Regions from separate parts of the Paenibacillus sp. FSL R7-0204 genome, predicted to be linked through region 3. Evidence: riboswitches for the same ligand, from Rfam matches in the RefSeq annotation. Region 3 holds a riboswitch; each other region holds the start of a gene.
The links. Region 3 has a riboswitch for thiamine pyrophosphate ahead of MKX42_RS32205 (ABC transporter substrate-binding protein). Riboswitches for the same ligand answer to the same signal wherever they lie in the genome.
Positions count from the first base shown of each region.

Region 1: linked by a shared signal. The riboswitch ahead of MKX42_RS23880 (thiamine phosphate synthase) and the one ahead of MKX42_RS32205 (ABC transporter substrate-binding protein) in region 3 are both predicted to bind thiamine pyrophosphate.
Region 2: linked by a shared signal. The riboswitch ahead of thiC (phosphomethylpyrimidine synthase ThiC) and the one ahead of MKX42_RS32205 (ABC transporter substrate-binding protein) in region 3 are both predicted to bind thiamine pyrophosphate.

Region 1 is NZ_JBBOCA010000001.1:5,424,459-5,434,980, forward strand. It holds gene MKX42_RS23870 (thiazole synthase) at 1-558, opposite strand, end outside; gene thiS (sulfur carrier protein ThiS) at 589-792, opposite strand; gene MKX42_RS23880 (thiamine phosphate synthase) at 789-1,454, opposite strand; TPP riboswitch at 1,584-1,685, opposite strand; gene MKX42_RS23885 (hypothetical protein) at 1,741-2,277, opposite strand; gene MKX42_RS23890 (SDR family oxidoreductase) at 2,424-3,296, opposite strand; gene MKX42_RS23895 (amidohydrolase family protein) at 3,610-4,773, shown strand; gene MKX42_RS23900 (GNAT family N-acetyltransferase) at 4,790-5,317, shown strand; gene MKX42_RS23905 (hypothetical protein) at 5,466-5,891, opposite strand; gene mdh (malate dehydrogenase) at 5,940-6,881, opposite strand; gene icd (NADP-dependent isocitrate dehydrogenase) at 6,982-8,277, opposite strand; gene citZ (citrate synthase) at 8,380-9,492, opposite strand; gene ytvI (sporulation integral membrane protein YtvI) at 9,882-10,522, shown strand, end outside.
Region 2 is NZ_JBBOCA010000001.1:37,571-48,092, reverse strand. It holds gene MKX42_RS00210 (ribose-phosphate diphosphokinase) at 1-736, shown strand, start outside; gene MKX42_RS00205 (tetratricopeptide repeat protein) at 995-2,443, shown strand; gene trxB (thioredoxin-disulfide reductase) at 2,493-3,446, shown strand; TPP riboswitch at 3,496-3,602, shown strand; gene thiC (phosphomethylpyrimidine synthase ThiC) at 3,754-5,439, shown strand; gene MKX42_RS00190 (DUF1858 domain-containing protein) at 5,616-5,843, shown strand; gene MKX42_RS00185 (DUF438 domain-containing protein) at 5,858-7,120, shown strand; gene MKX42_RS00180 (ROK family glucokinase) at 7,361-8,311, shown strand; gene rapZ (RNase adapter RapZ) at 8,357-9,256, shown strand; gene MKX42_RS00170 (gluconeogenesis factor YvcK family protein) at 9,314-10,255, shown strand; gene whiA (DNA-binding protein WhiA) at 10,274-10,522, shown strand, end outside.
Region 3 is NZ_JBBOCA010000001.1:7,424,493-7,435,014, forward strand. It holds gene MKX42_RS32170 (ABC transporter ATP-binding protein) at 1-778, opposite strand, end outside; gene MKX42_RS32175 (sensor histidine kinase) at 857-2,275, opposite strand; gene MKX42_RS32180 (response regulator transcription factor) at 2,272-2,946, opposite strand; gene MKX42_RS32185 (EAL domain-containing protein) at 3,047-4,081, opposite strand; gene MKX42_RS32190 (pyridoxamine 5'-phosphate oxidase family protein) at 4,292-4,711, opposite strand; gene MKX42_RS32195 (MFS transporter) at 4,872-6,050, shown strand; gene MKX42_RS32200 (hypothetical protein) at 6,099-7,550, shown strand; TPP riboswitch at 7,623-7,733, shown strand; gene MKX42_RS32205 (ABC transporter substrate-binding protein) at 7,877-8,950, shown strand; gene MKX42_RS32210 (thiamine-binding protein) at 9,002-9,295, shown strand; gene MKX42_RS32215 (ABC transporter permease) at 9,292-10,053, shown strand; gene MKX42_RS32220 (ABC transporter ATP-binding protein) at 10,134-10,522, shown strand, end outside.

The DNA of each region.
Region 1 (10,522 bases), 2.0 Mb from region 3:
GCCGATTCCGGCATCCACGATCACCGGCAGATCCGTCTCAGAGATCAGAATCCGGATCAGCTCCTTGGTCTGCAGCCCGCGGTTGGAGCCAATCGGCGCTCCAAGCGGCATTACGGCTGCGGCCCCCGCTGCCTTCAGCCGCAGGGCTGCGGACAGGTCAGGACTCATGTAAGGAAGCACCACGAAGCCCTCTGCTGCCAGAATCTCGGTCGCCCGGATGGTCTCGGTATTATCCGGCAGCAGATATTTCTGGTCGTTGATGACCTCAATCTTCACCCAATTCCCCAGCCCCGCCGATCTCGCCAGCCGGGCAATCCGTACCGCCTCTTCTGCGGTGCGCGCACCGGAGGTATTGGGCAGTAAAGTCATGTGGGAAGGAATGTGGCTGACAATATTGTCACTGCTCTCCGGGTCCACCCGGCGCAGGGCAACGGTAATGACCTGTGAGCCTGATCGCGTAATCACCTCGGGTATGAGGGTGTTGCGGCTGTATTTTCCGGTGCCAATGAACAGTCTGCTGGTTAGAGTCACTCCGCCAATCATCAATGGGTCTTGCATGTTAACGCCTCCTGGGATAAGTTTTCGTGTTCAGCCTCCGCCTACAAAATGAACCAGCTCAATCCGGTCCCCTTCATTTAGTAACGCATCGCCATAAACCTCTCTTCCGGCAAGCTCGCCGTTCAGCTCGACAATCACCAGCTTCCCGGCCCACTCGGGCCGGGCCAGCAGATCCGCCAGCGTCCGGCAGCTCTCTTCCACCCTCTGGCGGGTACCGTTAACGGTCACATTCATGCCTGTTCACCTCCTGCTGTGCCCTGTGCTTGAGCCATATCCAGCGCTTCAGCCAGCTCTGCTGCCCTGTGAACCGCTGCCCTGTACGCCCGGGCCGCTGCCACCGGGTCCGGGGCTCCGCAGATCCCCGACATGACGGCAATGCCTGCTGCCCCTTGGGCTAACACCGCCTCGGCATTCCCCGGGGTAATCCCTCCAAGCGCAATCAGCGGGATGCAGCTCCAGCGGACGGCCTCTGCCAGCTGCGCAAGTCCCCGTGCCTGCTGTCCGGGCTTGCAAGCCGTCGGGAATACATGCCCGTAGAGGCAGTAGTCTGTTCCCTGCCTTCCAGCCTGAGCCGCCTCTTCCTGCGAGTGGACCGATCTGCCGATCCGCAGACCCGGTGCAAGGCCGCGCACTGCGGCTGGCGGGAGGCTATGCCAGGCTAACTGTACACCGCCTGCCCCGGCGGCCAGGGCAACATCGATCCTATCATTAATGACCAGCTTCGATGGCGGTACTCCGGCCTGAAGCATCTGCTGCGCCGCCGCCAGAAGTTCGCGGGCAGGCATGGATTTTTCGCGGAGCTGGATATAATCCACCATAGAATGCACCGCCGCGGCCCATTCAGCCAGCGCTTCAGGCGGCAGCCGCCCATCCGAGACCGCATGAATTTCGTACAACGCCCTTCCCCTCCCGTCTGTTCCAGCTCACTCTGCACCACTCCACAACACAAAAAAGACCGCCCCCCGTAAAGGAAGCAGTCTGGAATAGAAACAGGAATACCGGCACTTGCCGTATACCCCCGCTGCAATATTCGTTCTCCACTTCCCTACGCTGGTATAAACCAGATCAGGTTCAAAGGGTCCGGACACTACGTCCGTCTCAGCCTTGCGGCACCCCTAGTGATCGTTCTATGCGGTTGTTTTGTCTTGCTTGTTGTATATTAGCATATTATTCCTGTCAGGGCTATTCTTTCGTAGATTTTACTTCAATTACAAAAACCACAGATGAACTCCCTTCTGAAAATTTACCATCCTCGGTTGTCCAGAATGCTGATATGCCATAGTAATAAACGCCTTGTTCTTTTGGAGCATTAAAAGAGCCGTTCTGCAATGGAATTTGCACTTCTTTATCATCGACAAATTGCTGAACGGTTAACCCGCCGGGTGCCGGTTTATAAGCAAAAGCAACATGGATCCCCCCCTCAGGGGCTATAACAGTGGGAGTAACCCCCTGTACCATGGATTGTCCTCCTATATAATCCGCACATCCTAATTTCCCCCAGCAATAGCTGCCTTGGGTAACCGGAATTTGGGTTTTCCCGGAAGTAACAAGGGGTAGCGGCGGTGATTCCTGCTTAATTCTAACCCCAATGCTTTTTGCCTTTCCTTCCAATCTTGTATTTGCCACAAGTCTCCCTGCAAAAGGAGTCAAGTAAATGAACACTACCAGAAAAACTAAAATCCCCGCTGCAGATAGAATGATTCCTTTTTTTCTAAGCATCCCAATCCCCTTTCATATCCAATTATCTAAATAGACGGAATTATATTGTAATAGTTACAAGCGCTGAAAAAAAGCCTGCCGGCAAGCGGTTAGGCTTTTTTAAAATAGAATTTATATGTTGCACACGAATCTGCATCCAGCACCCATCAGCCGTTCACAACCTCGCCGCCGTTCACATGCATCACCTGTCCGCTCACATAGGAGGAATCGTCCGAGGCCAGGTATACATAAGCCGGTGCCAGCTCTTCAGGCTGTCCCGGGCGCTTCATCGGCTGGGTGCCGCCGAACTCACTGACCTTCTTCGCGTCAAAGGTTGAAGGAATCAGCGGGGTCCAGATGGGTCCGGGCGCTACCGCATTCACGCGGATGCCCTTATCGGCCAGATTCATCGACAGCGAACGGGTGAAGCTGAGAATCGCTCCCTTGGTGGACGAATAGTCCAGCAGCTGCGGGCTGCCGCGATACGCCGTGATGGAGGTGGTGTTAATGATCGTAGCGCCTTTTTTAAGATGAGGCATCGCTGCCTTAGTCAGATAGAACATGGAGAAAATATTCGTCCGGAACGTACGCTCCAGCTGCTCCGCTGTGATGTCCTCAATATGGTCCTGCGGATGCTGCTCCGCTGCGTTGTTGATCAGGATGTCGAGCTTGCCGAGTCCTTCAACGGTTTGACGAATCAGGCTCTGACAGAAGCATTCGTCCCCGATGTCGCCGGCGATCAGAATACAGGTTCTGCCCTCCTGCTCCACCTGGCGCTTGGTCTCCTCCGCATCCTCATGCTCGTTCAAGTAGGAGATCACCACATCCGCGCCCTCCTTGGCAAAATGAACGGCAACCGCACGCCCGATCCCGCTGTCGCCTCCGGTAATGAGCGCAGCCTTGCCCAGCAGCTTGCCTGCTGCCTTGTACGCCGGTGTCTCAAACTCCGGGAGCGGGTTCATCTCACTCTCAATTCCCGGGCGTTGATCCTGTACCTGCGGGGGCAGGGTTTTGACAGGTTGTTTGTTAGTGTCTGGCATAATCCATTCTCCTTTCGCTGTCCACAGTAATGTTGATTAATCATGTTAGCATGGCTTAAGGTCTGGTGTTTATGCATCAGGCAGTGTGCCTGCTTGGCTGTACGTTATGTTACTTACCACACTTGGCAGCCGCCCAAACAACCAATGTTCATTCCCGGCTGTCACGGATTTCTCTGGGGAGAGCCGGATAGTGAAATGATCTTACGGTATGTAAGGAACTTTTCCTAATCGAATATTATCTATATCCGCTAGGGGGAAAGCCCTATACTTTGTGAGGAAAGACAACTACCTTAACGGAGAGGACGCTTCCACCATGGGAAATGAGCGCATCTTGCTGGTGAACGGAACGGTAATCGATGGAACCGGACGGCCGCCGCTGCATCATACAAACATTGAGATTGTTAATGGCCGCTTCGGCACCATAACACAGCAAAGTGACATTAACGGGAGAATCGGGCATGACTCCGCAACAACAGTGATCGACCTTGAGGGTCTGTTCATTTTGCCGGGGTTTATTCACACCCATGCCCATACCAGCTTCAAGTACATACAGAATGAGCCGCTGCACGGATATCATACGGAATATTTGGCCGCGTGCCTAGCAGAAGGAATTACTACGATCCGCGATGAGGGAATGACTACGGCAGCATCGATTGACGATGTAGTCACACATACGCGGCAGCTGGAGAGCGGTGCTTTTCCCAGAATTCTTACGTCTGGCAAGGTCTTCACGGCTCCAGGCGGTTACGGTGGTCAGGAGCCTATCGGAGTAGGGAGTGCAGAGGAGGCGCGGCTTAAGGTTCGTCAGGTTTTGGGACAAGGAATACATTTCATCAAAACAGCGCTGGAAGACGGCTACGATCCTGCTACCGCCGGACTGCCCCAGCTGAATCAGGAGATTCTTGAAGCGATCTGCCAGGAGGCCCGGAGCATGGGCACTTACGTATCTGCTCATGTTACAAGTGCACGTAATCTTCAAGTTCTGGTGGATGCAGGGATCAGCGATGCTGCGCATATGATTTACGACCGGCTGGACGATCAACTGATAAGGCAAATGGTGAGCAGGAGCATCCGAATCGTTCCCACACTCACCGTACTCCAGATGTTCCAGGACAAATTCGGAGCGCCGCTGCTGGAGCAAGGCCTGGATAATCTCTGGAGATTTATTCAGGCGGGCGGGGAGATTGGCCTGGGGGATGATTTTATCGAAGAAGCTCCTCCGTGGTACAGAGCCGGTATGCCGTGGAAAGAGATCCAGCTGTTAGGACAAGCCGGCCTCTCCCCGATGCAGATTATTGTGGCTGCCACTTCATCCGGTGCCAAGATCTGCAGGCTGGATCATGAGCTCGGTACCATTGAGACAGGCAAGAGGGCCGATCTATTGGTCGTCGGGGGCGATCCGCTAGCGGATATTAACAACCTGCGTCAGGTCAGCTGGGTAATGAAAGACGGCAAGATCGTATCGAAATCATACTAGCAGGAGGTTTTGCAAAATGAACGCAAGAATCACATTATCTCCGGTCACCCCGGACGATATCGATTTCATCACAACGCTTGAAACCCGCGCCTCACTCTGGCCCTTCGAGGATATGATTCCAACCGACAAGGATGCAGTGCGAAAGACTGTGGCGGAACGAATCTATAGCGACTGGCACAAACAATTCGTGATCCGGCTCGCCTCCCCGGAGGCAACCCCTGTCGGGGAAGTGCATATACACTGGTACGTAAAAGAGCGCGAGAGCTGGGAGCTGGGCTACAGCCTTTTCCCTGAATACCGGGGGCAAGGCTACTGCACCGAAGCGGCGCAGTTGGCCTTGAAGCTTGCTTTTCAAGAATGGAAGGCCCACAGAGTCGTGGCTATGTGCAATGAATACAATACCTCATCCATCCAGGTGCTGGACAGGTTAGGGATGGTCCGCGAGGGGGTATTCCGGGAAGAAATACACTGGAACAACCAGTGGGTCAACCAATACTTTTATGCAATACTGGACCGGGAGTACCTGGGGCGTAAAGGGATATAGAACCAGATCGGGGAACGAGGCTGAGACCTAATGCTACCAGCCGTTGGGAACAATCTCCAACAATGTGCTTCCAGACATACGAAACAGCCCTGGAGGCCGAGGCTTCCAGAGCTGTTAGCACCACACTGCCCATCCGGCAGCAGGTTAATTAGATAATTGTGTTGTACACCATGAAAAAGATCATGACGACCAGCGAGACCATCAGCAGCAGACTCATGGTACGGATCTTGGCAGTCTCCGCAGAGACATCACGGTTCTCTCTCATGCCTGCCGCAGCGAGGCGCAGAGGCTTGGTCATAATCCCGCCGAACGCGAACATAGCCAGCAGAAGCACCGTAACAATGATCATCCAAGGTACAGAATACTCGCCCTTAGTCATCATGTAGCCGCCGGTCAGCAGCTGAATCACAAGCCCGTATTGGGCAAAACGGTTGAATCCGCCGATTGCACTGAGCGTGCCTTCCTTCGCCGGGGAGGACAGCTTAGCCGTCCCGCTTAAGATAAACGGCAGCACCAGATAGAAGCCAAGTGCCAGCGTCCCGATCATATGCAGAAAAAAGAAAACATGACCCATCGTAATCTCCTCCTATTTCAATTTGAGGGGCTCCGGCAGATGCCGGGGTTACATGGTTACAGAGGAAGTCACCGCGCGGACCGAATCAGCGGACTGGTCGAGCGCCGCCTGTTCCTCCGCCGTAAGCTCCAGTTCAAAAATCCGCTCAATCCCCTCCGCTCCCAAAAGCACAGGAACTCCCATGAACAGGTTCTCATAGCCGTATTCACCCTCAAGCAGAGCGATTACGGGTATGATCCGTTTCTTGTCCTTGAGAATGGCCTCCGCCATCTGAACCAGGGATGCTGCCGGAGCATAATATGCACTGCCGTTGCCCAGCAGACTGACAATCTCACCGCCGCCGACGCGGGTACGCTGCACAATCTCTGCGATGCGGGCTGCCGGGATAAGCGTCTCGATCGGAATACCGCCTACGCTGGAATAACGTACTAACGGCACCATATCGTCGCCATGGCCGCCCAGCACGAAGCCGCGTACATCCTCTACCGATACATTAAGCTCCTGAGCGATGAAGGTGCAGTAGCGGGCCGTATCCAGTACCCCGGATTGTCCGATTACGCGGTTCTTGGGGAAGCCGAGCGCATGATAGGCCACGTATGTCATGGCATCCACCGGATTGCTCAGAATAATCACAATGGACTCTGGAGCCACGCGCTTCACATTCCCGCAGACCGATCTGACAATGTTCGCATTGGTGTTGACCAGATCCTCACGGCTCATGCCGGGCCCCCGGGCAACCCCTGCGGTAATAATAACGATGTCAGAATCCGCTGCATCCTCATAGCTTGAAGTTCCGGTAATCTGAGCATCGAATTTCTGCACGGGTCCCGCTTCGAGCATATCCAGCACCTTGCCCTTGGCCTGCTTCTCAAGCTGGGGAATGTCCAGCAGTACCACATTGCCAAGTTCCTTCTGGGCAAGCATAAGCGCCGTGGTCGCGCCGGTGAATCCGGCACCTACGACAGTGATTTTTGAACGTTTGATCGCCACGGTAGCCCTCCTAACCTGATGATAGTCTGCAGGCGGCTACATAGATATAAGCTACACGGATGTGCAGCTTATATCTGTAATATTTACCGGCCCGGCCTGCTTACAGATGGTTGATGATCTCGTCAGCAAAAGCAGAGCATTTCAGCTCAGTCGCGCCTTCCATCTGGCGGGCAAAGTCGTAAGTAACCGTCTTGTTGTTAATTGCTGTACTCATTCCCTGGTAGATCAGGTCAGCTGCTTCCTGCCAGCCCAAATGCTCAAGCAGCATTACGCCGGAGAGAATAACAGAGCCCGGATTCACTACGTCCTTATCAGCATACTTAGGTGCCGTACCGTGTGTAGCTTCAAAAATAGCATGTCCCGTAATATAGTTAATATTCGCTCCAGGAGCAATACCGATGCCGCCGATCTGGGCAGCCAGTGCGTCGGAGAGATAGTCACCGTTCAGGTTCAGCGTCGCAATGACATCGAAGTCTGTCGGGCGTGTCAATACCTGCTGCAGTGCAATGTCCGCAATAGCATCCTTCACGATGATCTTGCCTGCTGCTTCGGCTTCCTTCTGGGCAGCATTCGCAGCAGCTTCACCGTCGCGCTCCTTGATGACATCGTACTGGTTCCAGGTGAAGACCTTATCGCCGAACTCCTGTTCAGCCACTTCATAGCCCCAATTCTTAAAGGCGCCTTCAGTGAACTTCATGATGTTGCCTTTGTGTACCAGGGTCACGCTCTTGCGTCCGTGCTTGATCGCATACTCTACTGCTGAACGAACCAGGCGCTTCGAGCCTTCCTCGGATACAGGCTTGATACCGATACCCGATGTTTCCGGAAAGCGGATTTTGTTCACGCCCATTTCCTTCTGGAGGAACTCGATAACCTTCTTCACTTCGGCAGAGCCTTCCTGATATTCAATACCCGCATAAATATCCTCTGTATTCTCACGGAAAATAACCATATCCACCAGCTCAGGATGCTTCACCGGAGAAGGAACGCCGTCGAAGTAGCGCACCGGGCGCAGACATACGTACAGGTCAAGCTCCTGGCGCAGCGCCACGTTCAGGGAGCGGATCCCTCCTCCGATTGGAGTAGTCAGCGGGCCTTTGATTGCCACAATGTACTCGCGGATCGCTTCCAGCGTGTCGTTCGGCAGCCATTCACCATATGTATTGAAGGCCTTCTCGCCGGCAAACACTTCGTACCACGCAATTTTCTTCTTACCGCCGTAGGCTTTCTCTACAGCTGCATCCAGCACCCGCTTGGAGGCTTTCCAAATGTCACGGCCTGTCCCGTCACCCTCGATGAATGGAATGATCGGCTGATCCGGAACCAGCAGCTTGCCGTCTTCGATTGTAATTTGTTCGCCTTCTGTGGGCAGATCGTATTGTTCCAGTTTCAACATTTGTAGATATTCCTCCTAAAAGTATGATGTATAAGCATTCATATCATTCATTGTACTAAAGGGGTAGAGCAGCCTGCAAGGGCCGCCCTCCCTGCCGCCCTGTTATCGCTCGTCTACAGGGACGTACTTCATGTCGGACATGCCTGTATATTCCGCACGCGGACGGATGATACGGTTGTCTTCGTACTGCTCCAGAATGTGCGCCGTCCAGCCCGAGGTGCGGCTGATCGCGAAAATAGGGGTGAACAGCTCCCGTTCAATCCCCAGCTGTGTGTAGACCGATGCCGAATAGAAGTCGACGTTCGGTTTCAATCCCTTTTGGCTGGTAATCAGCTCTTCCACCTTGACGGACATGTCATAGAGACTGGTGTCATTCTTCATCGTGCCCAGCTCGCTGGACATCTTCATCAGGTGCTTAGCGCGCGGGTCGCCGTTCTTGTAGACACGGTGTCCGAAGCCCATAATCTTCTCGCGGCGCTCCAGCTTGCCCTGGATATACGGCTCCACCGCATCCAGACTGCCGATCTCCTCGAGCATCTTCATTACGGCTTCATTCGCGCCGCCATGCAACGGCCCCTTAAGCGCCCCGATCGCCGAGGTCACACCGGAGTAAATGTCGGACAAGGTCGCAACCGTTACCCGCCCTGCAAAAGTCGAAGCATTCAGCTCATGGTCGGCATGCAGCACAAGCGCCGTATCCAGCGCCTTGACGGATACCGCATCCGGCTCTTTTCCCCACAGCATGTAGAGGAAGTTCTCGGCGATGGTCAGGCCGGCCTTAGGGGCTACCGGCTCCAGGCCTTTGCGGATGCGCGCCAGTGCGGCAACTACAGTCGGAATCTGCGCCTGCAGCTTCAGCGCCTTGGTCTGGTTCGCTTCCTTGCTCATATCATCGGCGGCTTCATCGTACAGCGCCAGACTCGATACGGCAGAGCGCAAAGCGGCCATGGTGTTGGCTTCCTTGGGATACAGCTTCATTTGAGTGAGCACCTGCTCCGGGATCGCAGCGTGTGCACTGAGGTCGCGCCGCAGAGCTTCAAGCTCCGGCACCGTTGGCAGGCTGCCGAACCACAGCAAATAAGCAGTCTCCTCAAATGTGGCATGGTCCGCAAGATCGTCAATATCATAGCCGCGGTAAGTGAGCACTCCATCTACGATAGAGCTGATTGAGGAGGTCGTTGCAACAATGCCTTCAAGTCCTTTAGTAGCTGTCATAGTCTCTCTCTCCTTTGCCAACAAGAGTATATAGTGCCGCTTCAAACCTCATGTAAACATTTACATTTCCAAGTATTACAACTCTCTCTGAAAAAAATTCAGAACCGGCTCAGAAGATTGCAACTAAATTTCTGCTCTTTAACCTTTAATTATCATACCGGATTTTGACGGTTATGTGAACAACGTGGAAGCTTTACAGGACATCAAATGATTTTATCGGAGGGATAGAAAAAAACGAACGCAAAATCTGTTTCATGAACACACTTCCAGGTTATGGATATACCCGCCGTCTGCGCTTTTCTGGCGCTGTTAGTCTTTTCACACCCCCTATGAATATATATAAGACGAGCCGTTATTTCTGGAATCCGCCAGAGTAGGAGGGACCGAAGATCGATACACTTGTGCTTAAAAGAATGCTGCGCGGCCTCTGGGTCGTGCTTGCTGCCGCCCTGATTCTGCTGGCTGTATATGTACTGCTGCCGCTCCTCTACCCCCTGCTGATCGCCTGGCTGCTGGCTTATCTTATGCATCCGCTCGTCCTGATCCTGAAGGGGATGAAGCTCCCCGGCTGGCTCGCCGTATCCCTCTCGCTGCTGTTCTACATCGGAGGCATCGCACTTGTCTTGACCGCTCTCATCACGCGGCTGGTCAAAGAGCTGATCGGGCTGCTCCAGACCTTCGATCTTCATACTGATCAGTGGCGGGAGCTGCTGCTGTCCCTGAGCCGTAATGCCAGCATTCAGAATATTATTAACCAAATCAACCAGTTTTACCACGACAACCCGGGTTATCATGCCACCATTGACAGCAATATCAACCGGACCACTGAAACTGTCGGCCAAGCCGTGACGCAGATGATTACCGGATTCTTCAATATCATCCTGAAGCTGATCTCCTCGCTGCCTAGCCTCGGCACCATCCTGATTGTTATCGTATTGGCCGCCTTCTTCCTCAGCACCGGCTGGGAACGGCATAATGCCAAGCTGACTGCCTTGCTCCCAGCCCAGCTGCTAAGACCGGTGTCGGAGAT
Region 2 (10,522 bases), 7.4 Mb from region 3:
GCTGGTCATGATTGATGCCGCCAAGCGCGCATCGGCCAGAACGGTGAACATTATCGTTCCTTATTACGGGTACGCCCGGCAGGAGCGCAAATCTGCACCGCGTGAACCGATCTCGGCCAAAATGGTCGCCGATGTGCTGACCACCGCCGGTGCAACGCGGGTAATTACCATTGATCTGCATGCCGCAGCCATACAGGGATTCTTCAATATTCCGGTCGATCATCTGACCGCGCTTGATCTGATTAGCGGTTATCTGAAGGTGAAGGGGCTTACCGATCTGGTCGTGGTCTCCCCGGATGCGGGACGAGCGTCCATGGCGGAGAAGCTGGCCAGCCGGCTGGATTCGCCGTTCGCCATCATGATTAAGAAGCGTCCGGCGCATAATGAATCGGTGATTACGCATGTCATTGGTGATGTGGAAGGCAGGACGCCAATCATTATAGAGGATCTTATAGATACCGGAACCACGATCGTCAATGTGGTGGAGGGCCTGAAGGAGCGGGGCGCCCGGAACAGTATCGTCTGTGCTACGCACGGACTGTTCTCCGGGGATGCGCTTGAGCGGATGGATCATCCCAATATCGACGAGATTGTCATTACCGATTCCATTGCCCTGCCGGACGAGCATTCCAGCAGATTCGCGGTGCTCTCGGTAGCTCCCATGCTGGCTGAGGCCACGCGTATTATCATCGAGGGCGGTTCCATAGATAAGCTGTTTAGAGACGCAGGGATTTAGCTCCCGCGTCTTTTTTTTGTGAATGAGGCACATGATAACCTATCCTTCTATTTTTCGCTTAAACGGGTGCCGTCCCTGAAAGGACAGCAAAGCCGTTTCCACTTGAGCTTTTCCCTCCCGTCAGCACTCTCTTGAGATTGAGAATCTCGTTGCCACATGTGGTATACTGTGTGGAGAAGACAGCCGAGACCATAAATGGAAACGATCAGGTAAGGTGTAAGGCTAGGAAAGCTGACAAAAGGGAGGTGCCTTGCTTCCATGATTGAGAGAACTTCAGAGAATGTCGCGGAGAACAGTAATGTCATTCCGGTCACTCTGGATGCCAATTTTTTCTTTGAAAGAGCCGTTCGGTCGCTGGACCGCTTTCAATATGATAAGGCATTAAGAAATTTTCGCAAAGCTGTCGAATATGAGCCGGATAATCCGGTGAATCATTGCAATATGGCGGGTATATTATCTGAGATGGGCAATTATACCGCATCTAACGAGATTCTTATCCATGTTCTGGAGAAGATCGACCCCGCTATGACGGAATGCCATTTCTATATGGCTAATAACTTCGCTAATATGGAAAGCTTTGAAGAGGCGGAGCGTTCGCTGGTCATTTACTTGGAAGAGGATGCTAACGGCGAGTTCATGACCGAATCCGAAGAACTGATGGAGCTGCTGCAATATGAGCTGAACCGGCCCGCTCCGCTGGTGCGTATCCGCAGCCGTGAGGGAGTCGTAGAGCATGACCGGGCGCGCAGTCTGCTGGAGGAGGGCAAGTTTCCTCAGGCTGTAGAGCTGTTGGAGGAGATCACTGCGGGCACCCCGGATTTTTTGGCTGCGCATAATAATCTGGCACTCGCCCATTTCTATATGGGCCGGTTCGCCAAGGCCAAGGAATGTCTGAATGAGGTGCTGAAGCAGGACCCCGGCAATCTGCACGCTCTGTGCAATATGGCCATCTTCCTGCAGTATGCAGGGGACAAGGAGCAGCTTGAGACGCTGCTGGGGATGCTTGAAGCAACGGTGCCCTTCCATCAGGAGCATGTATTCAAAATGGCTACAACTATGGGTATCCTGGGCCGGCATACCGCTGCTTACAGCCATTTCCGCCGTCTGCTGAAGGACGAGGAGGTCGCCGCAGACGCCGGCCTGTATCATTACTGTGCGGCAGCGGCAAGCAATAGCGGAAGACATGATGAGGCGCTGCGCTGCTGGAGACAGGCAGCCAAGCTGGACCCTGCTTCCGCTGTCCCGGCGTTCTTCCTGTCCCAGCTCCAGCAGGCCCGGGCAGAAGGACACCCTATGCCTGCTGTCAGCTATAATTATCAGCTGCCCTTCCAGGAGCAGTTGAAGCAGTGGAAGGGGAATACGGGCAGGTTCACTGAAGAAGTGCGGAATAATCCGCTGCTGCGCGCCTCGTTCTTCTGGGCGCTGCGCTACGGCGATTCCGCTACGAAGCTTCAGGTGACCGAGGCGCTCCGCTGGATTGAGGACGAGGAGATGTCCGAGGTGCTGCGCGGAGTTCTGGAGCAGGAGCCCCTGCAGGAGGACCGCCTGCAGGAGGCAGCATTGTTCAGCCTTCAGCGGCTGATCGGGGAGAACCTGAATGAAGCCGGCGGTTTGCCGGGCGAAGAGCAGGAGCCTGCGGCTGCTCCCGGACCGAAGGGGATACTGCCCGGAACCGGCGGCTTATCGCCGTCCACTACCCGTATTTGAAGCCATAGTTGTTCTAAGACACACACCTACTTGTAAGGAGGCCAATGTAATGTACAAAACGATTGTAATCGGAACAGGCCCGGCCGGGCTGACTGCCGCGATTTATCTGGCGCGTGCGAACCTGAGCCCGCTGGTAATTGAAGGCTTGCAGCCGGGGGGGCAGCTGACAACGACGACAGAAGTGGAGAACTTTCCAGGCTTCCCTGAAGGGATTCTGGGTCCTGACCTGATGGACAATATGCGCAAGCAGGCGGAACGCTTCGGCGCTGAATTCAAGAACGGCTGGGTGGAGTCGGTGGACTTCTCACAGCGCCCGTTCAAGGTAACCGTGGACGGGATGGGTGTACTGGAAGCAGAGTCGGTTATTATTTCAACCGGGGCTTCTGCAAGATATCTGGGCATCCCGGGCGAGCAGGAGAATGTGGGACGCGGGGTCAGCACCTGTGCGACCTGTGACGGCTTCTTTTTCCGCAATAAAAAAATTGTCGTCGTCGGCGGCGGAGACTCTGCCATGGAGGAAGCCAGCTTCCTGACCCGCTTTGCGTCCAGCGTAACGCTGGTTCACCGCCGTCCCGAGCTGCGTGCCTCGAAGATCATGCAGGACCGGGCGCGTGATAACAGCAAGGTAACCTGGGCCTTGAACCGCACACCGGTGGAAGTAACGGTAGGAGAGACCGGTGTGAAGGGCCTTACGGTGCTTAATAATGAGACAGGTCAGACAGAGCTGGTAGAGGCAGACGGTGTGTTCGTAGCAATTGGACACACGCCGAACACAGCCTTCTTGGGCGGTCAGATCAACACGGATGCTAATGGCTATATCGTGGTGAACCCGGGTACTACCGAGACCAACATTCCGGGTGTATTCGCCTGCGGCGATGTGCAGGATACCCGTTACCGTCAAGCGATATCGGCAGCGGGAACCGGCTGTATGGCCGCTATGGATGCCGAGAAGTTCCTGGAAGGCACCATGGTGCACGACTGGAGCGAATCACTGGACAAATAACGGGTTTACAAGAATTACCCGCACAGGTAAAATGTATTTAATTAGATAAGATACCCACTAGGGGAGCCTGAATAGGCTGAGACGGGAAAATTGAATTTCCGGACCCTTGAACCTGATCTGGATCATACCAGCGTAGGAAAGTGGAGTCGGACCTTTTTTGAATACAGTCTTATTTGGCTGTTTCTTTAATAAAGCCGCTCCAGGTGGAGCGGCTTTTTGACTTGCAGGAATCTATAGATTCTTCAGCTCAATCTGCTGCGTGACCTCTTATCTGATGAATGTACAGAACGAAGAGGAGGAGATTGAAATGACAGGAATGGTAAAAAACGAAGAGGTGGATCTTTCCGGATTCCCCGCAAGCCGTAAAGTGTATGTGGAGGGCACACGCCCGGATATCCGGGTTCCGATGCGGGAGATCAGCCTCAGCAGAACCGAAGGCGTTGCCGGGGAAGAGGAGAATGCTCCGCTGCGTGTCTATGACACAAGCGGTATTTATACGGATGCTGCGGAGGCGACGGATATTCGGAGGGGGTTGCCGCCGCATCGTTCAAGCTGGATCGCGGAGCGTGGTGATTCGGAGGAATACACCGGAAGGGCGGTGCGGCCGGAGGATAACGGAATCCGCAGAGAAGGGGCTTCCGCCGAAGCTTGTCCAGGACTGCGCAGGAATCCCCGGCGGGCCTATGCAGGCGGTAATGTGACCCAGCTGCATTATGCAAGGCAAGGGATCATCACACCGGAAATGGAGTATATTGCGATCCGGGAGAATATCCGGCCGGAGTTCGTAAGGGATGAAGTGGCAGCGGGCCGTGCCATTATTCCGGCCAATATCAATCACCCGGAGAGTGAGCCGATGATTATCGGCCGTAACTTCCTGGTGAAGATCAATGCGAATATCGGAAATTCTGCGGTCACTTCTTCTATAGAAGATGAAGTGGAGAAGATGCGCTGGGCGACACGCTGGGGGGCTGACACCATTATGGATCTATCCACCGGCTCCAAGATCCATACCACCCGGGAGTGGATTATCCGCAATTCTCCTGTGCCGGTTGGTACAGTGCCCTTATACCAGGCGCTGGAGAAGGTGAACGGCATAGCCGAGAACTTAACCTGGGAGCTCTACCGTGACACGCTGATTGAACAGGCGGAGCAGGGGGTGGATTACTTTACTATTCATGCAGGGGTGCTGCGGCGCTATATTCCGCTCACTGCCCGGAGAATGACCGGCATCGTATCCCGGGGCGGTTCGATTATGGCCGCCTGGTGCCTGGCCCATCAGCAGGAGAACTTCCTGTACACACACTTTGAAGATATATGTGAGATCATGAAGACGTATGATGTGGCCTTCTCACTTGGGGATGGCCTGCGTCCCGGCTCTATCGCCGATGCCAATGACGAAGCTCAGTTCGCCGAGCTGGAGACGCTGGGAGAACTGACGCTACTAGCCTGGAAGCACGATGTTCAGGTCATGGTCGAAGGTCCGGGACATGTGCCGCTGCACAAGATTAAGGAGAATATGGATAAGCAGCTTGAGATTTGCCGGGAAGCTCCTTTCTATACGCTTGGGCCGCTGACTACGGATATTGCACCCGGCTATGATCACATCACTTCGGCCATCGGAGCAGCGATGATCGGGGGGCTCGGAACGGCGATGCTGTGTTACGTTACCCCTAAGGAGCATTTAGGCCTGCCTGACAAGAATGATGTGCGCGAAGGCGTTATTACCTACAAAATTGCTGCACATGCCGCAGACCTCGCGAAGGGGCATCCGGGAGCGCAGGACCGTGACGATGCGCTGTCCAAGGCGCGGTTCGAGTTCCGCTGGCGCGACCAGTTCCATCTCTCCCTCGACCCTGAAAGGGCGCTCGCGTATCATGACGAGACCCTTCCGGCGGAGGGGGCGAAGCAGGCGCATTTCTGTTCGATGTGCGGACCTAAGTTCTGCAGCATGCGGATTTCGCATGATATCCGTAATTCCCATAGATGGAGTTAATCACTGTAATTTAGCTGCTAATACAGCGGAATCATAACATTCTTAGGCTATCCCCCAAGCTGAATGGCTTGCAGGGATAGTCTTTTTGTAGTTAGTGATTACAATCACAATCCACCCCTGTACCCTATGCTAAGCTGTTGTTGAGAAGAATTCTCATTAGTGAGGTGTGTAAAAGGATGAGCAAAGCGTTGAAGCTGGATGAACCGGTCTTTGAGCTGGTAACCAGGCACCCGGAAGTGGTGGAGATCATGGTGGAGCTGGGATTCCGTGATATTGCGAAGCCTGGAATGCTGCAGACTGCAGGAAGATTCATGACCCTGTCCAAAGGAATGAAATTAAAAAAAATAGAGCTGGAAACCGTTCGGCTGGCCTTTTGGCAGCATGGTTTCGAGATTATAGAATAGAAGGAGAGATTACGATGAGCGAACTGATTAATAACCGCGAGGTCGATATTCCGGAACAGACACGCCGTCAGGCTATGCTGAGAGAGATCATCAAGGAGCTGCATGCAGGCAAAAGCGTGGAGGAGGTTAAGGCGCGTTTTGAAGAGGCGGTAGGCGATGTTACGGTGGAGGAAATCTCCGCCATGGAGCACTCCCTGATGACCGAGGAAGGTATTCCGGTAGAGGAAGTACAGCGCCTCTGCTCTGTGCATACGGCGATTTTCAAAGGCTCGATTGAACAGATTCACCGTTCTTCTAAGCCTGAGGAGCAGCCCGGTCATCCCGTGCATACATTCAAGCTGGAGAACCGCGAGATCGAGCGTCTGGTCAACTTCCGGCTGGAGCTGCATGCGGATAAGTTCAAGAAGAACGACAGTGATGAGATTATTTTCAAGCTGCTGGAGGACCTGAGTCTGCTGCTTGATCTCGACAAGCACTACAGCCGCAAGGAGAATCTCCTGTTCCCATACCTCGAGAAGTACGGCATTTACGGTCCTACGAAGGTAATGTGGGGAGTCGATGACGGAATCCGCAATATGATCAAGGAAGCCAAGAAGGCGCTTAGTGCCTATAAGGGGGACAGGGGGCAGATTACAGCCGCACTGGAGGAGATCATTAAGGAAGTCAATGAGATGATCTTCAAGGAAGAGAATATTCTGCTCCCGATGGCGCTGGATAAGCTGACTGAGGATGAGTGGGTCAAAATTGCCCGCGAAAGCGATGAAATCGGCTTCTGCCTGACTGCGCCGGACCAGGAATGGATACCGGAACGTGCGGCGGAGCCTGAGGGCGCTGATGTTCCGGCGGAAGAAGGGGAAGGCCTGTCCCCGCAGGGCTTCATCCGGTTCGAGACCGGGTTGCTGTCGCTCCACCAGCTCGAGACGCTGATGAATCATCTGCCGGTGGATCTCACCTTTATTGATGAGAACGATGTCGTCCGCTACTTCTCGCATGGCAAGGAACGGATCTTCGCCCGGACGAAAGCTGTCATCGGCCGCACTGTGCAGAACTGCCATCCGCCGCAGAGCGTGCATGTTGTTGAGAAGCTGCTGGCTGATTTCAAAGCCGGAGTGAAGGATGCCGAGGATTTCTGGATTAACATCAAAGATAAATTCATCTATATCCGTTACTTCGCCGTGCGGGATGCAGACGGCCGTTATATGGGGACGCTGGAATTCACCCAGAATATCGCACCGATCCGTGCCCTTGAGGGCCAGAAGCGAATTTTGTCGGAATAACAGTATTATATCCGGTGCTGTACATTAGAAGCTCCTTAACCGACTTTCTTGCCTGAATGGTGAGAAAGTCTTTTTGCTATGCGGGTTGCGCCTGCACCGAAGTTACCACTGACCGCCCCGTGCAGCTTCACTTAGTCCATTGCCCCGGGTGTATCGCCTTTCCTTGACCGCAGGGGAGGCTTCTATTATAGTGGGTACGTAGGATTAACTATTTTAGCATAGAAAAAGGTGGCTTGTAACATGTCTGAACATATCTACGTTGGCGTGGATTTAGGTGGTACCACGATTAAGGTTGGAATCTGTAATGCCGAGGGAAGCCTGCTGCACACTTACGAAGGTCCGACAGGGACTGCGGATGGCGTCGATGCTGTCATCGATAATATCGAGAAGTATGTACGCCAGATTGTGGAGGACTCTCCGTACTCCTGGGACCAGCTGGCTGGCGTGGGTGCGGGACTGGCCGGATTTACAAATATTCGTGAAGGAATCATCATCCTTGCGCCCAACATAGGATTTAGAGATGTGCCGATCCGCTCCATTCTGGAGGGTCGTCTGAACAAGCCAGTCAAAATAGACAATGATGCCAACGTGGCAGCACTGGGCGAAGCCTGGAGCGGTGCAGGGCGCGGCATAGAGAATTGTGTCTGTTACACGCTCGGTACGGGTGTCGGCGGCGGTATTATTATTAATGGTAAGGTGTATCAGGGCTTTGCCGGCCTGGCCGGTGAGCTGGGACATATCTCCGTGGTGCCCGATCTGGAAGCGATCCAGTGCGGCTGCGGGAACATGGGCTGTTTGGAAACCGTTTCCTCAGCGACAGGCATTATCCGCATGGCGAACGATGCTGTAGCACGCGGAGACCGGACCTCCTTGTCCACCGTTGAAAAAATCGCTGCGAAGGAAGTATTCGATGCCGCTAAGGCAGGCGATGAGGCTGCGCTGAGGATTGTGAACCGGGCGGCCTTCTACCTGGGCAAATCGATGGCTTCTGTTGCAGCGGTTCTGAACCCTGAAGTATTCATCGTCGGGGGCGGAGTCTCCAAGGCAGGCGATATTCTGTTCGATGAAGTCCGCCGGGTGTTCGCTAAGCTGGCACCAGCCCCTCTGCAGACCGGTGTTACGATTGTACCTGCAGCACTTGGCAATGACGCCGGTATTATTGGTGCGGCAGGTCTGCTCCTGCGTTCTTAAAAGACCGGAATTATTCATATACTAAACATAGGGAGGGATGCTGTAATGACCGACCTCGAGCAAACCCTGTCCGCCCATGCCACCCTGATTATCATTACAGGCATGTCGGGTGCGGGCAAGACGATTGCCGTGCAGAGCCTGGAGGATCTGGGATTCTTCTGTGTGGATAATCTTCCGCCTGTGCTAATCCCGAAATTCGCAGAGCTGATTGAGCAGTCCAAGGGTAAAATCGCCAAGGTGGCGCTGGTCATCGATCTCAGGGGGCGGGAATTCTTCACCGCCCTGTCGGAGTCTTTGGCCTACATCAAGGACGAGTCAACGATCGGGTGTGAGATCCTTTTCCTGGACGCCACAGACTCAGTGCTTGTACAGCGTTACAAGGAGAGCAGGAGGCATCATCCGCTTGCTCCCAAGGGCATGCCGCTGGACGGCATCCGCATGGAGCGCCAGATGTTGGAGGAGTTGAAGAATTCAGCTACCCTGTGTCTGGATACCAGCAGCATGAAGCCGGTCCAGCTCAAAGAAAAAATAGTGTCACGCTTCTCCCACCTCGGGAAAAGCACCCTCTCGGTTAACATTACTTCGTTTGGATTCAAGTATGGGATTCCGATTGATGCTGACTTGGTGTTCGACGTCCGCTTCCTGCCTAATCCGCATTATGTGGACCAGCTGCGGCCCAAGACAGGCCAAGACAACGAGGTGTACGACTATGTAATGAAATGGCCTGAAACGCAAGAATTCCTGACCAAGCTGCTAGATATGCTTCAATTCCTTATTCCGCAATACCGCAAGGAAGGCAAATCCCAGATTATTATCGGCATCGGCTGTACGGGCGGCAAGCACCGTTCAGTAGCCATCGCCGAATACCTGGGCAAAATGCTGGGGGTTAGCGAGACGGAAACGGTAGCTGTCAGCCATCGGGACTCCGAACGCGACCGGCATTGATGAGAGAAGGGATGAATAGTGGCTGAAGAACAAGCGCAGCGTCCGAAGATCGTCGTGATGGGCGGCGGGACCGGACTCTCCGTGATGCTCCGGGGGCTGAAAGAGAAGCCGCTGGATATCACGGCGATCGTAACTGTCGCAGATGACGGGGGAAGCTCCGGGATTCTGCGCAGTGAGCTGCAGATGCCGCCGCCCGGGGATATCCGCAACGTACTTACAGCTATGGCTGACGTTGAGCCTCTGATGGCGCAGATTATGAAGTACCGCTTCAGCAGCGGAGAAGGCTTAGCCGGGCATAGCCTGGGCAATCTGATTCTGGCTGCACTGACCGATATCTCCGGGGACTTCGTTACAGCAGTCCGGGAGCTGAGCCGGCTGTTCGCCGTTCGCGGCCGGGTACTGCCTGCGGCCGGAGAAGCGGTAATTCTGCATGCCGAGATGGCGGACGGGACGCTGATTACCGGCGAATCAAAAATCCCGGAGGCAGGCGGCGTCATTAAGCGAGTGTTCCTGGAGCCTGTGGATGTGGAGCCGCTGCCGGAGGCGCTGGAGGCTATCCGCAACGCAGATGCTATTCTGCTCGGTCCGGGCAGTCTGTATACCAGCATTTTGCCGAATCTGCTGGTGCCTAAGCTGGCAGAAGCCGTGGTGGCTTCCGAGGCCATTAAGATTTTTGTATGCAATGTAATGACTCAGCCGGGTGAGACGGATAATTACACGGTTAATGACCATCTTCAGGCCGTATATGACCATATCGGACTGCATCTGTTCGATTATGTGATCGTCAATGACGGGGAGATCCCGGAGCAGGTGCAGATCAAATACGCCGAGAAGGGCGCCCGTCCGGTGCAGCTTGACCGTGAGGCTGTAGACGGCAACGGGTATAAGGTGATTGCCGACAAGCTGGTATTATTTAAAACCTATTTGCGGCATGATACAGATAAGCTAAGTCACCATATTTTCCAGCTGGTGAAGGATTGGATTGACAGAAAGAGTTAAATGAAAGAGGTGAGCCCCTTGTCTTTTGCGGCCCTTACCAAAAAAGAGCTGACGATGGTCGAGAGCCCGCCCTGCTGCGAGAAAGCGGAAATGTCAGCGCTGATCCGAATGAACGGTTCGGTGCAGCTTTCGAGCAAAAAGGTGGTTCTCGACATTTCGACGGAGAACGCCGCGATTGCAAGGCGGGTATATTCTTTGCTTAAGAAATATTACCAGGTCCATATCGAGCTGCTCGTGCGTAAAAAAATGCGTTTGAAGAAGAATAAC
Region 3 (10,522 bases):
GGGGCAGGACCAGCCGGCCCTCCTGCAGCTCGCCGCCGCAGCCGCGCCGCACCGCCGTCATCAGCGCAGTCTCCGGCTCAGATAACGCCAGACGCAGATGGCCGGCCGCCTGCTGCTGGAGATGGGCAATGGTATCCTGATAGACCATCTGTCCCTCCCGGATAATGCCGACCGTACCGGCCATCTGCTCAATCTCACTCAGCAGATGGCTGGATACCAGCACTGTAATCCCCTGCTCTCCAGGCAGCCGCTTAATCAGAGAGCGGATCTCCTGTATGCCTGACGGGTCCAGTCCGTTGGTCGGCTCATCGAGAATCAGCAGCTCCGGGCTGCCCAGCAGGGCTGCCGCAATCCCCAGCCGCTGCTTCATGCCCAGCGAGAAGCCCTTGACCGGCCGCGTCTCCTCCCCGGTAAGCGAGACGATCTCCAGCACCTCGGCAATGCGCACCTTGGGCACACCCAGAATACGTCGGATCGCCTCCAGATTGTCCCATGCACTCAGATGCCCGTAGTAGGACGGCGATTCCACCAGCGAGCCTACCTTGCGCAGAATCTGCATCCGGTTCGCACGCAGCTCCTTGCCGAAGATTTCAATGCTGCCGGAGGTCGGCTTGATCAGACCGAGCAGCATGCGGATAGTTGTTGTTTTGCCGGCACCGTTCGGTCCGAGGAAGCCGTAGATTTCCCCTTTTGTAATATTGAGATTCAGGTTCTTCACAGCCGCACGGCCGCGGTATTCCTTAAGCAGATTTCTTGTCTCTATTACTGTATCCTTCATTCTCTTCACCTCGGTAACAGCATAACGCCCCAAGGTTAAAAGCACGGAAGCAGCAAGTTTAAATTTTGTTTAAATTGTTCAGGCGTCCCGCTTCCAGATCCTAACCTCGGTCCCCTTCACCGTGCTCTCCATGCTCCATTCCAGGTCCATCCGCTTCAGCAGCAAATCGACAATCGACAGGCCCAGGCCGGCTCCTGCGAAGCCCGAGCTCTGCGCAAGGCCGCCGCCGTGATCCGAGATGATAATCACCCGGTTGCCCTCACGGATCTCCGTAAGTATTCCTACATATAATCCGCTGCGTGCATGACGCAGAATGTTCTGGAACAGATTATCTAGCACTCTGCGGAACCAGCTGTCATCGATCTCCCAATACAGCGGCGCAGCCTCCAGATCAATATCGATCCGATACCCCTCCTTCTCCCACACCGGATACCAGGCGGCGGCGCTCTCCCGCACCAGTCTCAGCACATCCCGGCGCTCTAGATGCAGCGCAATGCGTCCGCTGTTCAGCAAATTGTAGGACAGCAGGTTCTCAATCAGGATGCTCAGGCTCTCGATCCGCTGATCCATCAGCTCAAGGGAGGACTGGCCGCGCGGTGACAACGGCTCCTTGCCCAGTACATGGAGGTGGCTGCGAATAACGGTAAGCGGAGTCCGCAAATCATGCGACAGATCAGCGACCAGCCGCTTACGCAGCGCCTCTTCTTCCGCCTCTCTGGCACGGCCTGCCTTAAGCTCCGTGACCATGGTATTGAAGGCTTCCTCCAGATGCCCGATCTCATCCGGCTTCCCCGGCGGAACAATCTGCGGCAAGCCCTCCTGCCCGGTGAAGACCATAGCGGTCTGCAGGCGCAGCAGCCTTCTGCGGATCATGATGAAGAAGAGCCAGGAGCTGGTGATGAACAGAAGGAAGAACACCAGCATGGCAATCGAATACCACTTATCCAGTCCTGCCGCATATTTACTCTCCGTAATATCCTCAGGAATCTGCATAACCATGAAGCCCTCTGCGGCCTCTGCCCGGTCTCCTATAAAAGCAACAATCGCCAGCGGCTTCAGCGCCGTACTGTCCTTCATGAAGGATACCGCTTCAGCGGCACTCCACTGGGCGGGAATAGCCGGCGTCTCTCCCGTCAAGAGCAGCGGCGGTCCTGAAGGCTCTGTCACCAGCTGTGTTAATCCCGCAGGATCGACCCAGAATATTCTCGACAGCGGATAGGCTTCGCTTAAGGCCGACAGCCGCAGGGTGATATCCGCAGGAGACTGGTCAAGGAGCTTGCGGGCTTCCTCATGCCACATCATCTCCAGCTTATCTATACTGGAATACTGCTTATACTCCTTGGGTGGACTTGTATGAGTAATCCCACCGAAGATGCTGTACACTGCAATCGTCAGCGGAATAACAACCGGCACGAACAGCAGTGCAGCTACAATAATCAGCAGATAGCGAAAAAGCAGCGAACGGTGCAGCAGCTGGAAACGCCCTGTCCCCTTCACCCTCTCACCCGGTAGCCGATCCCCCGGACCGTCTCAATAATCTCCGGCGCGGCCGGATCAAGCTCCAGCTTCTCGCGCAGATAACGGATATGTACCATCAGCGTCTTGTCGCCTTCAATATAACTCTCCCCCCAGACCGCCTCATAGATCTGCTCCTTGGTCAGAATCTGGCCCAGATGCCGCAGCAGATAAGAGAAGATCTGAAACTGCTTGCCGGTAAGCATAATCTCCCGTCCGGTCGCAGCTTCCGTGACCACACTGCTTCCCGGTCTGACAACCAGATGCTTAAGCATGAGCGGAGCAGGCGCGGCAGCGCCGCTTCTTCTCAGCAGAACCTCGATTCTCGCTGCCAGCTCATCGGGATGAAACGGCTTGGTCAGATAATCATCGGCGAAGTCCAGCCCCTGAAGCTTATCGTCAATGGAGGTGCGCGCCGAGAGCATCAGAACCGGCAGCTCCGGATACGCCCGCTTCAGCCGCTGGCCGACGGTGAAGCCATCCAGCCCCGGCAGCATCACATCCAGAATCGCAAGCTGGCAGCCCTCTGCGGCTTCAAGTGCCCCGTCTCCGCTCTCCAGCCAGCGCACCGCATATTCCCGTTCCCTTAGATCAGCCGCTACGACACTGCCGATCTCCCGGTCGTCTTCTACGTACAATAGGGTTACACTCACGTTGGTTAACCGTCCTTTCTTTCTTCGAATGGCAAAACAAATCCCCGGATACCGGCAGTCTTGAGGCCTGCCGGTATCCGGGGAGAATGATCCTTGCTGTTCAGGCCGTAATTCCAAACCGTCCCGGCGGCTTCTCCTCCGGCAGCCCGAACAGATAGCCTTGTCCCAGGTCCATACCGAGATCGCGGCAGACCAGGAATTCCTCACGGCGTTCAATGCCTTCAGCCAGCAGGCTTGCACCGAATTCGCCAGCCCTGGAGATAATCTCTCTAAGCATCCGCTGCTTCCCCTCATCCCGGTCACAGAAGCTGATCAGACTACGGTCAACCTTGACATAATCCGGCTGGAGGCTGGACATCAGCTCAACCGTAGAGTAGCCCGCGCCTACATCATCCAGTGCAACCCGCATCCCCTGCTGGCGGTATTCGGCGAAGATAGCGCGCAGATGTGCAATATCGCTGATCTGCTCCGTCTCCACTACTTCAAATACATAATCCTCCGGGTTCTGGTCCAGCCTCCGGATCGCCTCGAAGGTATGAGTAAGACAATACTTGGGATTATAAATAGAAGAGGGCAGGAAATTAATGAACCGCTTGATGCCCTTGGGCAGCAGCTTACTGCCGGTCTCTATCGCCGAGATCCGGGCGGCCCGGTCAAGGAAGGAATGAAACCCTGTCCGCCGGGCAATCTCAAACAGCTCATAGGGCTGAAAATAACTGCCCTGGGGCAGCGGGCGCAGCAGAAATTCAAAGCCGACAATCTCCTCGCTGAAATTCACAATCGGCTGCATGTGGCTGCAAAAGTCATGGCTCATAATGATGGACACCAGATTCTCGTTAGCGAAGCGGACCTTCAGCTGATCGAAGGTTAGCCACCGTTCCAGAGCCGCATGGTTACCAATGCTCTTAACGCATACGGATAAGGAGTCTGCTATGTCCTTAGCCTTCACCAGCCATTCTATAAGCTCCATCAGCTCTTCCTTACGATGATATGGAATGATACAGGTGTTGCTTGTCTCAAATACTTCATAATCGGCATTCCGGATGGCAGCAGCCAGCGGATCAGAGCAGGGGCGGAGCTTCAGCTCCCCTTGATCCTCTATCGGGTCGATGTCAGCACAATCAACACAGTTCATGGCAATTTCCTCCGCCTCATGATGTCGATAACCTGAGGTCATTATAGCATGATTCCTCCGGCACCATCAGGAAAGAAGCCGCAAAAAGAGCCCCTTATGAACCATGAAGGTCCGTAAGAGGCCCGGGTTGCCGGAGTATGCACTACTTAGGCTTAGGCGGGAGATTCACCCGTTCCCGGCCACCACAATCCTTTTACTGGAGACAGCCGATTAAGACTGCCATACCCCGTGCTCACCGTTCTTGCCCATATATTCAATCCGTGAAGGTGACAGCTCAAGAATGACATAATCAGGATCATCCGGTCCCTTGAACCATTTCTCCAAGGACTCATTCCATACCTTAGAGCGCAAGCTGTCATCCTTCGTCACAGCAACCGTTGCTTCAATCTCCAGTACATCCTTGCCGCCGCCCTGCTCATAACCGAGCAAGAGACAAGCATTCGGATTATCCTGAAGCTCTTCTACCTTATGAGTCTTGCGGTTAGTTGCCAGATAGATGGACAGCCCGTCATGAAATACTGCCATGTAACGCACCTTAGGCTTGTTACCGGCCTCAATCGTGCCGAAGGAACCGAACCTGTTGTCGTCCAGCACCTGTATGATTGTTTTCTCCAGCTCTTTGTTATCCATTGACGTCACAGCTCCCTTCAAAATTCATGTGAATATAAGTTTATATATTCACGTCCGCGGTTTGGATTTATGATTAACCTGTGCCTAATATAGTGTACCCTTCCCGTTCATTCTGAATCCCGCATTCTGTTCATAAATTGATTCATAAGGAGTCTTATCCTTGAAAAAACTAATCTGGATCGGCTGTCTCTCCTATTTCGTAATCGGCCTCGCCCATGTTGTGCTAGGCTCCATTCTGCCAGTGCTGCTCCAGCATTATGACCGCAGCTACAGTGCAGGGGGCGAGCTGATCTTCAGCCAGTTCGCGGGCTTCCTGGCCGGCGTACTGGTCTCGCCGCTGCTGAACCGGCGGTTCGGCAAACGCGGCGGCATTCTGATTGCCACCGGCCTGCTGCTCTGTGCCGAGATTGCTTACGCCTTCCTCCCGCCCTGGGGCTGGATGTACGTAATTGCCGTAGCCGCAGGGTTCGGCTTCGGGATGATCGAAGCCGTCATCGGCACGATTATTATAGCCGCAGTCACCGAAGGAACGGCGGTTGCCATGAGCCGGCTGGAGGTGCTGTTCGGTGTCGGGGCGCTGCTCATGCCGCTGGCGGCCAGTCCGCTGATTGCCGCAGGGCAGTGGAGGCTGGCCTTCCTGATCGTTGCCGCCTGCTCCCTCCTCTCGCTGCTCTTCTGGGCGAAGAGCAGATTCGGCCCGCTGGACAGCGCGCTGAATGAGCGGCCTGCCCGCCCTGACCGCGCTGCGGCAGCGGGAACCACCAGAAGATTGTCCTTGCCCTACAAGGGCAAGCAATGGGTGGTGCTTGGCTTGTTCATTCTGTTCTTCTTTCTCTATGTAGGCACTGAGATGAGCCTGGTGAATTTCATGCCGGCGATCTTCATCGCGAAGCTGGGCATGAGCGAGGCCGCGGCTGCGCTCACGGTGACCTTCTTCTGGCTTGCCATGTCGGCAGGCAGACTGTTCGCCGGTGTCATCGCAGAGAAGATCTCCTACCGCATCTATGTGCTCGTCAGCTGCTTTGCCGCTTTGCTGCTGCTTATTATTTTCCCGTTCGCCGGTCACCGGCTTGCCGCCTTTGCCATCATCCTGCTGCTTGGCCTGTTCATGTCCGGCATCTTCTCCATCGCGCTGGTCTTCTCCAGCAAGCTGCTGCCCGGCGCGGAAGAATCCACGCCCAGCATTATGATCGCCTCCGGAGGAATTGGCGGCGCAGTACTGCCGCTGCTGACCGGCTGGTCCATGGATCATCTGCAGATCGCCCAGACCTCAGGACTTTTGGCCGCTTTTGCCGCGCTGTTATTCGTGCTGAGCGTAACCGCCTGGAGAATCGGGTAATTGTAAACTACAAGGTCCATATTCTGTAAATAAGGATGGAACCCACCCATGGCTATACCGCATTCCGAGCCCACTCTGCATACCGCCTTGCTGCAATTCATTTTCCCCTTTTCGATTAAGGCGGAGGTCGATCAAGAGCTGATTGAGAGTTTACAGAAGGATGGATTTACGCGTTTTTTTCTTGAGAACAAGGAACTGGAGCATGCCTATTACGGAGAGAACCACTGTGTATCCCATGAGAAAATGGAGCGCAGCTATCTTCCGTTTGCCGCCCATGTCTTGTTTCCGCGTGAGAAGGACAAGGATTCCTTCCGCCGCTTTTCCCGGGTGAGTGATCTGCTGTGCGGGCTGCAAATGCCCTTCCAGACGGTTCCCTTCCGAGTGCTGTCGACCGATGTGTTCCTCTGCCCGTTCGAGCTGGGCTTCCTGACGGTAAGAGTGGCTATTGAGGAGGAGAATCTCCCCTTCAGCATGGTGCTGGAATTCGCCGACCGGTTCCGTAACCTGGAGGATGTGAGTGTTCAGGATGAGCATACCTTCATCCATTGTCATAAGAAGTCTTTTGCCCGGGTGGAGGACTTTGTGTTCAGGCACCTGGCAGCCGGTCTGGAGCCGTATCTCGATCCTGCGGAGACGAATGGCAATTATTTCGAGACCCTGCCCTTCTTCGTCGATGAACGGATGCTGGTGCAGGCCTTCTACGGCGTTAATCTCCCGGAGGATGAGGAAGAGATCAGTGTCGAAATGCTCTACCGTGCCTCCCAGGTGGATGGTCTGACCATCGACGGCAGCCCCTATATGAGTGCAAGTGATCCGGATTATATCAAGCAGTACACCCGGGATCATTGCTACAGCCGCTGGGGTCCGGACACCTACTATATGACCAATGAGCAGACCTTTTGCTGCGTGAGCCGGGCCAAGCCGGAGATTGCTGCAGGTCTGATCAGCCAGATGTACGGCGAATATTATTACGGAATGCTGCTGAGTATTTTTCATAAAATCGTGCTGCTGAAGCTCGCCAACCTCCACTCCCGGCTGCGCATCAACCACGATAACGACGAGATCGAGAATCTGATCTTCCTGATCAACAAATTCTCGGCCAAATTCTACTTCCTGGAGCTGATTTCGCAGTCGCAGGGGCGTGAGATTTTTTTTCAGCTGCGTAAGGTGTATGGCAATGACGCCCTGTTCGATGAGGTGAAAATGACCCTGAATGACCTGTTCCAGTATCAGGACAAATTCCAGGCCAAACGGCGGGATACGCTCCTGATGGTGCTCACCGTCTTTACGGTTATCAGCGGGATTTACGGGATGAACCAGGTGATCGAGGATCTGAAGGGCCAGATCGACTGGAGCAAAATGCTGGAGTACTCCGCGTTCGAGTATCTGGCTCTGTTCCTGACCTTCTCGGGGATCACCGTCAGTGTCGGCTTAACGCTGAGAGAGATCTGGAACGGCATCCGCAGCCGCCGCAAGAAGCGGCATTATACGAGGGATTAAGACACAGAGGGTGGACAACGGCGGGACTGCCGTCTATAATACACCGTAAGAACATAGCAATACCCGTGAACTTTATAGAACCAGGGGTGCTGGAATTGGCCGGCTGAGATTGTATCCCACAAGATACTGACCCTTATACCTGATCTGGATAATGCCAGCGTAGGAATCTTCATTCGGCACAGTGCCTTGAGCGGTACTGAAGCTGAATTCCCCTCACGCAAGTCACTGGCGTCCCGATCTTCGGGACGCTTTTTTGATTCTAAGGATATACAGGATTACGGTTTCTGTAAGCTCTGAAGACCAGGGGTTGCTGGAAGGAGAGAGAAATGGGAGTCAAAAAAACAGTCACACTACTGCTCAGCTCCATGCTGCTGCTTACCGTAGCGGGATGTGGCGGCGGGAACAACAGCGGCAATGCGGGGGCCAGCGCACCTGCTGCCGGTAACAGCACGGCTGCACCTGATGCAACCGCAGCCGCACCCACGGATGCACCTAAGGCGCTAACCCAGGTCAAGATTGCCCTGGACTGGACGCCGAACACGAATCACACCGGCCTGTATGCTGCCAAAGAGCTGGGCTATTACGCGGAGGAAGGGCTTGATGTGCAGATTGTACAGCCTGGCGCTGCCGGGTCCGATACGATGGTCACTTCCGGCGAAGCCCAGTTCGGCATCAGTGCCCAGGAGGCGCTGACCCTGGCCCGTCTGCAGGATGTGCCGCTGGTGTCGATCGCTGCAATCATTCAGCATAATACCTCCGGGTTCGCGGCTCCGAAGGACCGCAATATTAAGACGCCGAAGGACTTTGAAGGCAAAACGTACGGAGGCTGGGGCTCCCCTGCGGAGCAGGCTGCCATGAAAGCCATCATGGACCCTGAAGGCGGGGATGTCTCCAAGGTGAAGCTGGTGAATATCGGCGAAGCGGACTTTTTCACAGCCGTGAAGCGGGATATTGACTTCGCCTGGATCTTCTACGCCTGGACCGGCGTGGAAGCCGAGCTGCGCGGGGAGCCGCTGGATATGCTGTATCTGAAGGATTATGCTCCGCAGCTGGATTACTACACGCCGGTGCTGACCACTAGCGAGAAGGAGATCGCCGAGCATCCTGAAGTGGTGAAGGCCTTCCTGAAGGCTACGTCCAAGGGATATCAGTACGCTATCGATAACCCGGAAGAAGCCGCAACGGTCCTGTCGGATGCTGTACCAGACCTTGATCCCAAGCTGGTGCTGGCCAGCCAGAAATGGCTTAGCCCGAAATACAAGGACGACGCCCCGCGCTGGGGTGAGCAGAAGCTTGAGATCTGGAAGAATTACGCCGACTGGATGTACGGCCTGAAGCTGCTGGATAAGCCGCTGGATGCGGAGAGTACGTTTACGAATGAATTTTTGCCGGAATCATAATGAGCCCGCATGGCGGGAATCTTATACCTAACTTGAAAGGAATGATTGATCATGGCTAATACACTGCTCAGCATTCAGGTAATTCCGAAGACACCGAACAACGAGGATTCCATCCCTTACGTGGACAAGGCCATTGAGGTCATTCAGAAGTCAGGCGTGAAGCATCAGGTGAATCCGCTGGAGACCACGATGGAGGGCGAGCTGTCCGACCTTCTCGATATTGTGCGTGATATGCATGAGGCGCTGATCGCTTCCGGCAGTCCTAGTGTCATCTCCCAGATCAAGATCGCCCATAATCCGGGCGGCATCAGCATGGAGAAGCTGACGGAGAAATACCGGCCGTGAGAAGCACCTGGAAGCTAGTGTGGCCGCCCTTTGTGGCGGTCCTCTTTTTTGTCGGGATATGGCAGCTATCGGTCATGCTATTCGACATCCCGGCTTACCAGCTGCCCAGCCCCGCGGATATCGCGCGTGAATCGAAGAACAACGCCTCCGGGATCTGGGAGCACACCGCCGCCACGCTGCGGCTGACCCTGATCGGCTTCCCGGTCGGCACAGGCATCGGCCTGCTCACCGCCTTGCTGCTGCATCTGCTGCCCTGGGTCAAGCGGGCGATCTATCCGCTGCTGATCCTCAGCCAGAATGTGCCCTCCATTGCGCTGGCCCCGCTGCTGATTATCTGGTTCGGCTTCGGCCTGCTGCCCAAAATCATCCTGATCACCCTCGTCTGCTTCTTCCCCGTAGCTGTTGCAGCCATGGGCGGACTGGCCCAAAGCGACCGGGTGATGATGAATTATATGAAGATGGCCGGTGCGGGCAAGTGGCAGATCTTCACCCGGCTGGAGCTTCCCGGCTCCTTGCCCTCCCTGTTCTCCGGGCTCAAAATCTCCGCCACCTATGCGGTGATGGGCGCAGTGGTGGCCGAATGGATCGGCGCCGACAAAGGGATCGGCTACTATATGCTGCTGCAGAAGTCCTCTTACCGTGCGGACCGGATGTTCGTGGCTATCGCCATCATCGTGCTGCTGAGTCTCGTATTATTCGCGCTCATTGCCCTGCTGGAGAGATGGCTGGTGCGCTGGAAGCCGCGCAAGGATGCTTAACGTGTACGGAAGGATCATCCAGAACGGAAGTAACCATAATGCACTGAAGGAGGCTGGACGAAGTGTCTGAGCTTACGAGAATTGAACTGGAGAAGGCGGACGTAGATGGACGCCTGGGTACACGGAGTGTGCCGCCTGCGCTCGAAGTCAGCGGCATCAGCAAGTCGTTCCAGCACCGCCGCCGGGAGACGCAGGTGCTGGATCAGGTGTCCCTGACCGTGGAGCCGCAGGAATTCGTCTCCATTGTCGGCCCGTCCGGCTGCGGGAAAAGCACGCTGTTCCATATCATCGGCGGCCTTACGCTGCCGGATACCGGAACCGTGAGCATGAACGGCATCCCGGTGACCGGGCAGCGCGGCAAGATCAGCTATATGCCGCAGCAGCCCGCACTGTTCCCGTGGCGCAGCACACTGGATAACGTCCTGCTTGGCGCCGAGCTGCAAGGCGCCCCCAAGCGGGAGGCCCGCGA